Regions from separate parts of the Yersinia hibernica genome, predicted to be linked through region 2. Evidence: predicted binding sites of a transcription regulator. Region 2 holds the regulator's gene; each other region holds the start of a gene.

Region 1 (3,289 bases), 1.7 Mb from region 2:
TTTTGAGTCATATCAACTGGCCAAATGCTCAATAATCATATTTTCATCCAGTAGATCTAACGTCCCCTGCGCCACATTCCGGCCACCTGCCATAAGGCAAAATCTATCCGCAACATGTTGAATAAAAGGTAATCGATGCTCAACTAAAAGCACGGTCATGCCAAGGCCACGACTAAGCTGATGCAAAATATGACCAATATCTTCATTCAGTGGCGGCAATGTGCCACTGCCCGGCTCATCCAGAATCAGCAACTCCGGTTCGGCCACCAATGCTCGGGCAATCGCCAATTGTTGTTGTTGATTGCGAGTCAGTTCCCCACCCCGTTGATTGCGTTTGTCATATAGCAGCGGAAACAACTCAAAAACCCAGCCGGGAATATGGTGCGATTTGTGGCGGCCAGCCAACACGGCTATTAACATATTCTCCTCGACACTCAATTGGGAAAATATCTGCTGCCCTTGCGGGACATAGCCGATGCCGAGAGCCGTGCGCCCCTCGACGGGTTGCTGTAGCAAATTCTGTGGCGGTTGATGGTTAGGTTGCCAGGTCATAGTGCCACTTTTAATGGGCAAATGGCCCATAATACAATTAATTAAGGTGGTTTTGCCTACGCCGTTACGGCCAATCAGACAAGTACATTGGCCGCGTGGAATCTCCAGATTGATATCCCAAAGGATATGGTTCTTACCATAGTATTGATTTACACCGGTTAAACTCAGCATTAGTGCTCTCCTCAGTCGATCTCAGTTATTCACAGGTATCCCGGTGTTCTGTAACGGCTAGTGACGGATTAACCAGCAAATCTGCATACTAGGTAGCGGCAGCACAGCATAAAACACCACATTTCTAACGAGTGGTTGTGAGTGTCTATATATCAAGCAACTCTTGGGCCAAGTTGCCATAAGTTGAGGAAAAATAGGTATGTTAACGGGCTGTAAATGGTTTTGGTGCGCGAGGCTAAATTAAAACTGCAGATGCTGCCGCAGAAAGGCGACTGTGTGGGCGTTTATTGCACTGAAGCAGTGCTTGAAAGAAAATAATGGTGCAATAAAAAGGCCGCACTCAGGCGGTGGTGGCGTCCGCAGGAGGAGAGAGCTGAAATTATAGAATTAGCAAATGGATTTGTTATCACTTATTGAAATATGCGGTGAAATAAAAATGTAAAAAAAACACTAAAAAAGCCAGTTTGCCCCCATTTCAGCGCTAAGCTTGGCTTTTCGCCAACACGCGGCCCTTATGGGGTTGAATGAGTTATCCACCATTCCTGTGGATAACCTTGTGCATTAGCGATAGAAAACTGATGACAGGCGAGAGCCGACGCGGCTTGCGCTGATGTTGTCCGGATTCTCGGCTTTTTAATAATGCCAATTATTTTCAATGAGTTAGTTAAAATCAAGCGCTCAAAAAATATAGGCTGCGTAGATGGATAATCTTTAATCAATAAACGTATCAATAATGTGTTTATGTTAACGGCTGGGGATAAAAATACTTTTAGGGTGCAACGGCCAGCAACATCTCACTGCAACAATGCAAACCAGCGCGGGTGAGAAAAATTTCGGCATTTTGATGTTTTAAGCTGGTTTTATATCCAGTATCATAGTGGTGGCAAAAATCTATGGGGCTTTCATAATTAGCCTCCTGACAGTCTGTATTTCTCCGGCGGGTAGCAAATTCATGAGTAAATTATTCAAACTACATTCTGAGTTTAAACCAGCAGGCGACCAGCCTGAGGCCATCCGCAAATTGGAGGAGGGGCTGGAGAATGGGTTAGCCCATCAGACGTTATTAGGGGTGACCGGCTCGGGTAAAACCTTTACGGTGGCTAATGTTATTGCTGACCTGAATCGGCCGACGATGGTGTTAGCGCCCAATAAAACCTTGGCCGCGCAGCTTTATGGCGAGATGAAAGAGTTCTTTCCCGAGAATGCGGTGGAGTATTTTGTCTCCTACTATGATTATTATCAGCCGGAAGCTTATGTTCCCAGCTCTGATACCTTTATCGAGAAAGATGCTTCTGTCAACGAGCATATCGAGCAAATGCGGCTCTCGGCGACCAAAGCCCTATTGGAGCGGCGCGATGTGGTGGTGGTGGCCTCGGTCTCGGCTATTTATGGCTTGGGTGACCCCGATTTATACCTGAAAATGATGCTGCATTTGACCAAGGGCATGATAATTGATCAGCGTTCCATTTTGCGGCGCTTGTCAGAATTGCAATATAGCCGCAATGATCAGGTGTTCCAACGCGGCACTTTCCGCGTACGTGGTGAGGTGATTGACATCTTCCCGGCGGAATCTGACGAATGGGCGCTGCGGGTTGAGCTGTTTGATGAGGAAGTTGAGCGGCTCTCGATATTTGATCCCCTAACCGGCCAGCTACAGCATGAGGTTCCGCGTTTTACGGTCTATCCTAAAACCCACTACGTCACCCCCAGGGAGCGTATTTTACAGGCCATGGAGGACATCAAAGTTGAATTGGCCGAGCGGCGTAAGGTGCTGTTAGCCAACAATAAATTGATTGAAGAACAGCGTATTACGCAACGCACTCAGTTTGACCTCGAAATGATGAATGAGCTGGGTTATTGCTCCGGTATTGAAAACTATTCCCGCTATCTTTCAGGCCGTGGGCCGGGAGAAGCACCGCCAACACTGTTTGATTACCTGCCAGCAGACGGCTTGCTGATTGTCGATGAATCCCACGTCACCATCCCGCAAATTGGCGGCATGTACAAAGGTGACCGTTCGCGCAAAGAAACCTTGGTAGAATATGGCTTTCGGCTGCCATCGGCACTGGATAACCGCCCCATGCGCTTTGAAGAATTTGAGGCGTTGGCACCACAAACCATTTATGTTTCAGCCACTCCGGGCAAGTATGAACTGGAAAAATCCGGTGGTGAGGTTATTGACCAAGTGGTGCGGCCAACGGGCTTGCTCGACCCATTGATTGAAGTGCGTCCTGTTGCTACTCAAGTGGATGATTTACTGTCAGAAATTCGTATTCGAGCCGCCATTAACGAGCGGGTATTGGTGACCACGCTAACCAAACGGATGGCAGAAGATTTAACCGAATATCTGGAAGAGCATGGCGCGCGGGTGCGTTATCTGCATTCAGATATTGATACAGTGGAGCGGGTCGAGATTATCCGTGACTTGCGCTTGGGCGAGTTTGATGTGCTGGTGGGGATCAACTTACTGCGAGAAGGGCTTGATATGCCAGAGGTTTCTCTGGTCGCTATCCTTGATGCTGATAAAGAAGGTTTCCTGCGTTCTGAGCGCTCCTTAATCCAGACG
Region 2 (3,289 bases):
AGAAGCACTGGCACAGTTAGCAAAACAGTCTGGTTTTACATTGCGCCATAGCGTGGTGGAAGCCCATGGCTTATGCACTAAATGTGGGGAGGTTGAAGCATGTGAAAGCCACGATCATTGTGATCATGACCATTCTATTGTGATGAAAAAAAAATAAATATCTGGCGATAAAGGTCAGCCCGTTATCAATATAGTAATAATACAGTAATAGGTTGAATTAGAATATGCGTTAAATAACACTGCCATGATAATAAATAGAAGGTACCACAGGACACGTCCTTGTGTCTTATCGATATTAGATTAGGACTAAATAGAATACTTTCCATTATTAACATCACTATGTAATAACGTATATTCTATGAAATGAAAGACCCAATATAATTTATATCGACATCAATTAAATTCCTTTTTAAGGCTGTTACCAGCGGTATTTGCTGTGGTCTTCCCAAGCTTTAACTTCTTTCTCGGCTTGCTCTTTCTGATAGCCGTATTTCTCTTGGATCTTACCTACTAGTTGGTCGCGCTTACCTTCAATAACGGTTAGGTCATCGTCAGTCAGTTTGCCCCATTTCTCTTTAATTTTACCTTTGAACTGCTTCCAGTTACCGTCAGCTTGATCTTTATTCATAATAACTCCGCTATCTTGGAATAAGTTAATTCGGTACGATAAACATTCTTTATAAAACTAATATTTTCTTAAATTAGTCACTCACAGTCTTAATTTAAATTAAGCATGATTATTTTATTTACCGTATAAATAACTATAGCAGAGGATATTAATAACTGAAGGAAAACCAATGTTACTGGTCGCAATGATGACCATAAGTGAATAACGAAACCATATTATATTCAGTTAAAACAGTAGGTAATAACGTATTATCGGATTGTTCTCAATATAAAGTGAATTAACAGAACAGAAGGTTATATGAACAATATACCCTCTAAATAAAGAGGGTATACATCAACAACTAGAATCAGATCCAGTCGCCATTGCGGATGACACCAACAGCCAGTCCTTCAATGGTGAAACTTTGTTCACGCAGATCGACAATAATCGGCTGGAACTCGCTATTTTCAGGAAGAAGCTGCACGATATTACCTTGTTTTTTCAAGCGTTTTACTGTGACTTCATCATCAATTCGCGCGACAACCACTTGTCCGTTACGCACATCTTGCGTTTTATGCACCGCCAGTAGGTCACCATCCAGAATACCGATATCTCTCATCGACATCCCATTAACCCGCAGTAGGAAATCTGCGCTTGGCTTAAACATGGAAGGGTCGACTTTGTAGTGCCCTTCAATATGTTGCTGTGCCAGCAAGGGTTCACCTGCTGCAACCCGGCCAATCAACGGTAGGCCATCTTCTTCTTCCATCAGTAAACGAATACCGCGGGAAGCGCCAGAAACAATCTCAATAACACCCTTGCGGGCCAATGCTTTTAAATGCTCTTCAGCGGCGTTAGGAGAGCGGAATCCCAGACGCTGCGCAATTTCGGCACGGGTCGGCGGCATGCCAGTTTGCGATAGGTGATCGCGCACCAGGTCATAAACCTCTTGCTGTCTGGTCGTAAGTGCTTTCATTTCGCCCCCTGTTTGTTTATACAGTCTTGCTGTGAGTATATACAGGTAAACCTGTATTGGGAACCAAAGAGTGAATAAAAACAGGGATTAATCACAGCTTATTTTTATTGTGTTGCTCACCGTGCCCAAAGCCACGATATTTCAGCCACACAACTAGCCCACATGTTGCCAGAGCACCGTTATCCAGATAAAAAGCGCCAGCAGGATAGCGAGAAACACAGCGGCAGACCCCATATCTTTGGCACGGCCTGAAAGTTCATGGAATTCACTGCCGATGCGATCAACTACTGCTTCAATGGCACTATTGATGACTTCAATAATGATCACTAACGCGACACTGCCAATCAATAAAATGCGCGCTAAAGCATCTACATCTAGCCAGAAGGCCAGTATGATAGCGACGATGGCAGCTACTGATTCTTGGCGAAATGCGGCTTCGTTTTTCCAGGCAGCACTGAGGCCTTTCATCGAATAACCGGCCGCTTTATAGATTCGGGTAAGCCCTGTTGATTGATTCGCCATGTTTTATTGCCTTTATCTTAAGTTAATGATGAGCTTTGCCGCTTTCTGTTATCTTATCACCACAGATCTCAAAACCAGTTTCTGGTATCCTTGCGACGAATTGCTAACAAGAGGCTTCATGTCGTTATGTCAGGTTGGCGTAAAATATATTATAAGTTACTGAATTTACCACTTAAACTGTTGGTAAAAAGCAAGGTTATTCCGGCAGATCCTGTGACTGAGTTAGGGTTAGACCCTTCTCGTCCTATTCTGTACGTTTTGCCTTACAATTCTAAGGCTGATTTGCTGACTTTGCGAGCGCAGTGTCAGGCGCAGGATCTGCCCGACCCATTGATTCCATTGGAAATCGATGCCGTGCAACTGCCGAGTCATGTGTTTATCGATAATGGCCCTCGAGTCTTTCGTTATTACGCACCTAAGCAAGAGTCGGTCAAGCTGTTCCACGATTATCTAGATCTGCACCGCAATAATCCGGAGCTGGACATTCAAATGTTGCCGGTTTCCGTGATGTTTGGTCGTTCGCCAGGGCGTGAAGGCCATGGTACGCCGCATCTGCGTGTGCTGAATGGTGTGCAGAAATTCTTTGCCGTATTGTGGCTGGGCCGCGATAGCTTTGTGCGTTTCTCGACCACGGTTTCATTGCGTCGGATGGCCAGTGAGCATGGCACCGATAAAACGATAGCCCATAAGCTGGCGCGCGTGGCGCGGATGCACTTCTCCCGTCAACGTCTGGCCGCTGTCGGCCCGAGCTTGCCAGATCGCCAAGACCTCTTCAAAAAGCTGTTGGCTTCCAAGGCGATTGAAAAAGCCGTGGCGGATGAAGCACGTACCAAGAAAATCTCCCATGAAAAAGCGCAGCAAAATGCGATTACGCTAATGGAAGAGATCGCCGCAGACTTCTCTTATGAAGCCGTGCGTCTGTCTGACAGGGTATTGAGCTGGACGTGGAACCGTTTGTATCAGGGTATTAATGTCCATAATGCAGAGCGCGTACGGCAGTTAGCGCAAGATGGCCATGAGATAGTCTATGTGCCTTGCCATCGCAGCCATATGGATTACCTGCTGCTCTCTTACGTGCTTTATCATCAAGGGCTTGTACCGCCACATATTGCTGCCGGTATTAACCTTAACTTCTGGCCTGCCGGCCCGATTTTCCGCCGTTTAGGGGCTTTCTTTATCCGCCG
Region 3 (3,289 bases), 1.9 Mb from region 2:
AATTCACTCATAATATTCCTTTCTTTAATACAGTTCAGACTGAGCTTTTGTTGATCCGCCATCAATGCTTCTAATACTTTTTTTTGATAAAACGGCACTCCAGAGTGCATGTCAAGTGATGTTATCTGATGATGGCGATCGGGATATCCGTAACACGGGTAGTATATGCTGGTGATAACATTTCGCGTTTCATCTGCCATTCTGGGTTGATTCCTTGTCCGATGAAGGCAATTTTGCTTTTTCCAGATTGATTAATGCTGTCGATAGTCGCCATTAATTGCTCACTGTTGATACGCGGTTTGCACTCATCAAATAGCCCCAATTGGGCGATCCCGTGACTTGAAAATTCCCCTAATACAATCCCTGCTTTCAGGTAACGATGACCGGGCCGCCAAATTGCCGCTAGGCATTTAAGTGCGGCACTAATAATATCTCGCGAATCCAGCGTCGGCAAAGTGAGGCGGGTGCTGGCAACATTACTGTAGTAGGTCTCGTTGGTCGCAAAGGGGCTGGTTTTGATAAATGTTGATATATAGCGACAGTATTGATGTTCTTTCCGCAGCTTTTCTGCGGCTTTCTCGGCATAACTGCAAACTGCCTCATGCATGCTTTGATATTCAGTGATTCGTTCGCTAAATGAACGTGAGCAGATTATTTGTTGTTTTGTCGGGGCGAATTCAGTAACGGCTAAACACGCTTCACCACATAACTCTCTTACCGTCCGCTCCAACACCACACTAAAATTTTTGCGAATCAAAGAAGGGTTGGCTTCTGCGAGTTGCAGTGCTGTGGTGATCCCCATCATCTCAAGCTTTTTCGCCGTACGGCGGCCCACGCCCCATACCTCCGCGACAGGCATGAGTGCCAGTAACTTACGTTGGCGCTCGGGATTGGATAAATCGACTACCCCCCTGGTTTTATGCCATAACTTGGCGGCGTGGTTTGCCAACTTAGCTAATGTTTTGCTAGGGGCTATGCCTACACCAACATTTAGGCCAGTTAATTTTCGTATATGATCTCGCACAAATTGACCAAATTCTTCCAGCGCAATGGAAGGTTGGACATCTTTTAGGCTGAGAAAGGCTTCATCAATTGAGTAAATTTCAATTCCTGGAGCCAATTGCTCAAGAATAGTCATCACGCGCGCGGACATATCACTGTAGAGCGCATAATTGCTACTGAATGCAATTACACCATGCTGGCGTATAACTTGTTGAATTTTAAAATAGGGCGCGCCCATAGTGATCCCCACGGCTTTAGCCTCGCGGCTGCGGGCTATTACGCAGCCATCATTATTAGAGAGCACCACTACTGGCCGGCCATACAAGTCTGGTCGAAACACGGTTTCGCAACTGGCATAAAAAGAATTGACATCAACTAAAGCAAACATCATTTTAACTTATTGATACTAAATGTAATAACGCCAAAAATGGCCCACTCCTCATCCCCCTCGCACAGTTTTAGTGGCGGGGAGTTGGCATTAAGCGCTTCTAGGCGGAGGGTGGGGCGTAAGTAAAGGCGCTTAATGCTGAATTCCCCCCCAACGGTGACGATGACAATATCCCCATGTCGCGCTTGTAAACTGCGATCTATCACTAACAGCGCACCATGGTGGATACCCGCATTGACCAAAGATTCACCTTCAGCCGTCATAAAAAAAGTGGCGGCCGGATGAGCAATACAGTGCTCATTTAGGTCGATTCTTTTTTCAATATAGTCTTGTGCCGCATGACCAAATGCAACCATAGAGCCTCCAAATGATTGATACAAGGGAGAGCGCGATAACCCAAAGCTGTCAACTGACCGATACTGTTTATTTATACAGTATACATGACAAATAGAAGAGGAGAAAAGCGCTAATGAGGTATTTTTTATAGCGCGTTGATTTGTAAAAATATAAAGCCAGTAAATGGAGTGTGTAGCTCGCCGCTAGTTGTCGCTCTCATCTATCGTGTATAGCGGTCGAGTTAAAATTCAAGTTGCTGAACATGAAATTTTATTTTTTATCTATTTACTCTGCAATTACAGCATGACTTATTATTAATATAATAAATTCGTATATATAATTTATTGTTTATCAATTGGGATTAAGTTTCAAATAGATAGTTATTTAATATATAGATTTTTATCAATGACTTATAACTGTTTTGGTGTGATTTTAGTATCTAATTTTAAATTTGGAGTGATATATTTCAAAGATACTGATTAGCTAATCAATAATAAATTTCATTGACGTCATCATTAATATGAGTGGCCTCTAACATTATCGGCTAATAGATCACGGCCACAGGCGGGCTGAATCTGTGATTGATATCATTTAATTATAATTAATAGCTAAATAATTACTTTGGGAGGTATGTGTCACTCACTAATTCCTCTATTGTAAGTTTCTACGTTGTGTTCGCTGCTCATCAACACAGGCTAGTGTAGCTCGGCTACCTGTACGCTGTGTACTTGCAGCGGGTTGGGTATCGTCATTTTAGAAGGGAAAAAAATGAAGTTAGAAACATTATCTATTCATGCAGGCTATTCTCCGGACCCAACCACCAAGGCCGTTGCAGTACCCATTTATCAGACTTCCTCCTTTGCTTTTGATGATACCCAGCATGGTGCGGATCTGTTTGACTTAAAAGTCGCAGGCAATATTTACTCGCGCATCATGAACCCGACTAATGATGTATTAGAACAACGAGTTGCGGCATTGGAGGGCGGGATCGCGGCACTGGCGGTTGCATCCGGAATGGCAGCGATTACTTATGCAATTCAAACTATTGCAGAAGCCGGAGATAACATTGTGTCGGTGGCTAAGCTGTATGGCGGGACTTACAATCTGCTGGCCCACACGTTACCGCGCTATGGGATTGAAACCCGATTTGCTGATCATGATGATATTGAAACATTAGAGGCCTTGATTGATGAGCGGACAAAAGCTGTTTTTTGTGAATCAATTGGTAACCCTGCGGGCAATATTGTTGATTTGAAAAAGTTGGCTGATGCCGCCCATCGTCATGGCGTACCGCTAATTGTCGATAATACTGTCGCCACACCGATTCTTTGTCGCCCCTTTGAATATGGTGCGGATATTGTGGTGCATTCATTGACTAAATATATCGGCGGTCATGGTTCCAGCATTGGCGGCATTGTGGTGGATTCAGGCAAGTTTCCTTGGGCGCAATATCCTGAGCGCTTTATTCAATTAAATACGCCGGATGCGTCTTATCACGGCGTAACCTACACCGAGCAGTTTGGTGCGGCTGCCTATATTGGCCGTTGTCGGGTAGTACCGCTG

The links. The regulator LexA, encoded in region 2, represses DNA repair genes until DNA is damaged. The targets are predictions, from matches to a motif close to TNCTGTATGTACATACAGNA.
Positions count from the first base shown of each region.
Region 1: the regulator LexA is predicted to act here: its motif matches at 1,576-1,595, upstream of uvrB (excinuclease ABC subunit UvrB).
Region 3: the regulator LexA is predicted to act here: its motif matches at 1,808-1,827, upstream of umuD (translesion error-prone DNA polymerase V autoproteolytic subunit).

Region 1 covers NZ_CP032487.1:2,618,203-2,621,491, reverse strand. Annotated here, with positions in the region: gene D5F51_RS12390 (branched-chain amino acid ABC transporter ATP-binding protein) at 13-723, opposite strand; gene uvrB (excinuclease ABC subunit UvrB) at 1,676-3,289, shown strand, end outside.
Region 2 covers NZ_CP032487.1:4,319,432-4,322,720, forward strand. Annotated here, with positions in the region: gene zur (zinc uptake transcriptional repressor Zur) at 1-157, shown strand, start outside; gene D5F51_RS20265 (CsbD family protein) at 419-628, opposite strand; gene lexA (transcriptional repressor LexA) at 975-1,583, opposite strand; gene D5F51_RS20275 (diacylglycerol kinase) at 1,737-2,105, opposite strand; gene plsB (glycerol-3-phosphate 1-O-acyltransferase PlsB) at 2,232-3,289, shown strand, end outside.
Region 3 covers NZ_CP032487.1:1,443,464-1,446,752, forward strand. Annotated here, with positions in the region: gene D5F51_RS06685 (DUF2461 domain-containing protein) at 1-14, opposite strand, end outside; gene umuC (translesion error-prone DNA polymerase V subunit UmuC) at 122-1,390, opposite strand; gene umuD (translesion error-prone DNA polymerase V autoproteolytic subunit) at 1,390-1,746, opposite strand; gene D5F51_RS06700 (bifunctional O-acetylhomoserine aminocarboxypropyltransferase/cysteine synthase) at 2,495-3,289, shown strand, end outside.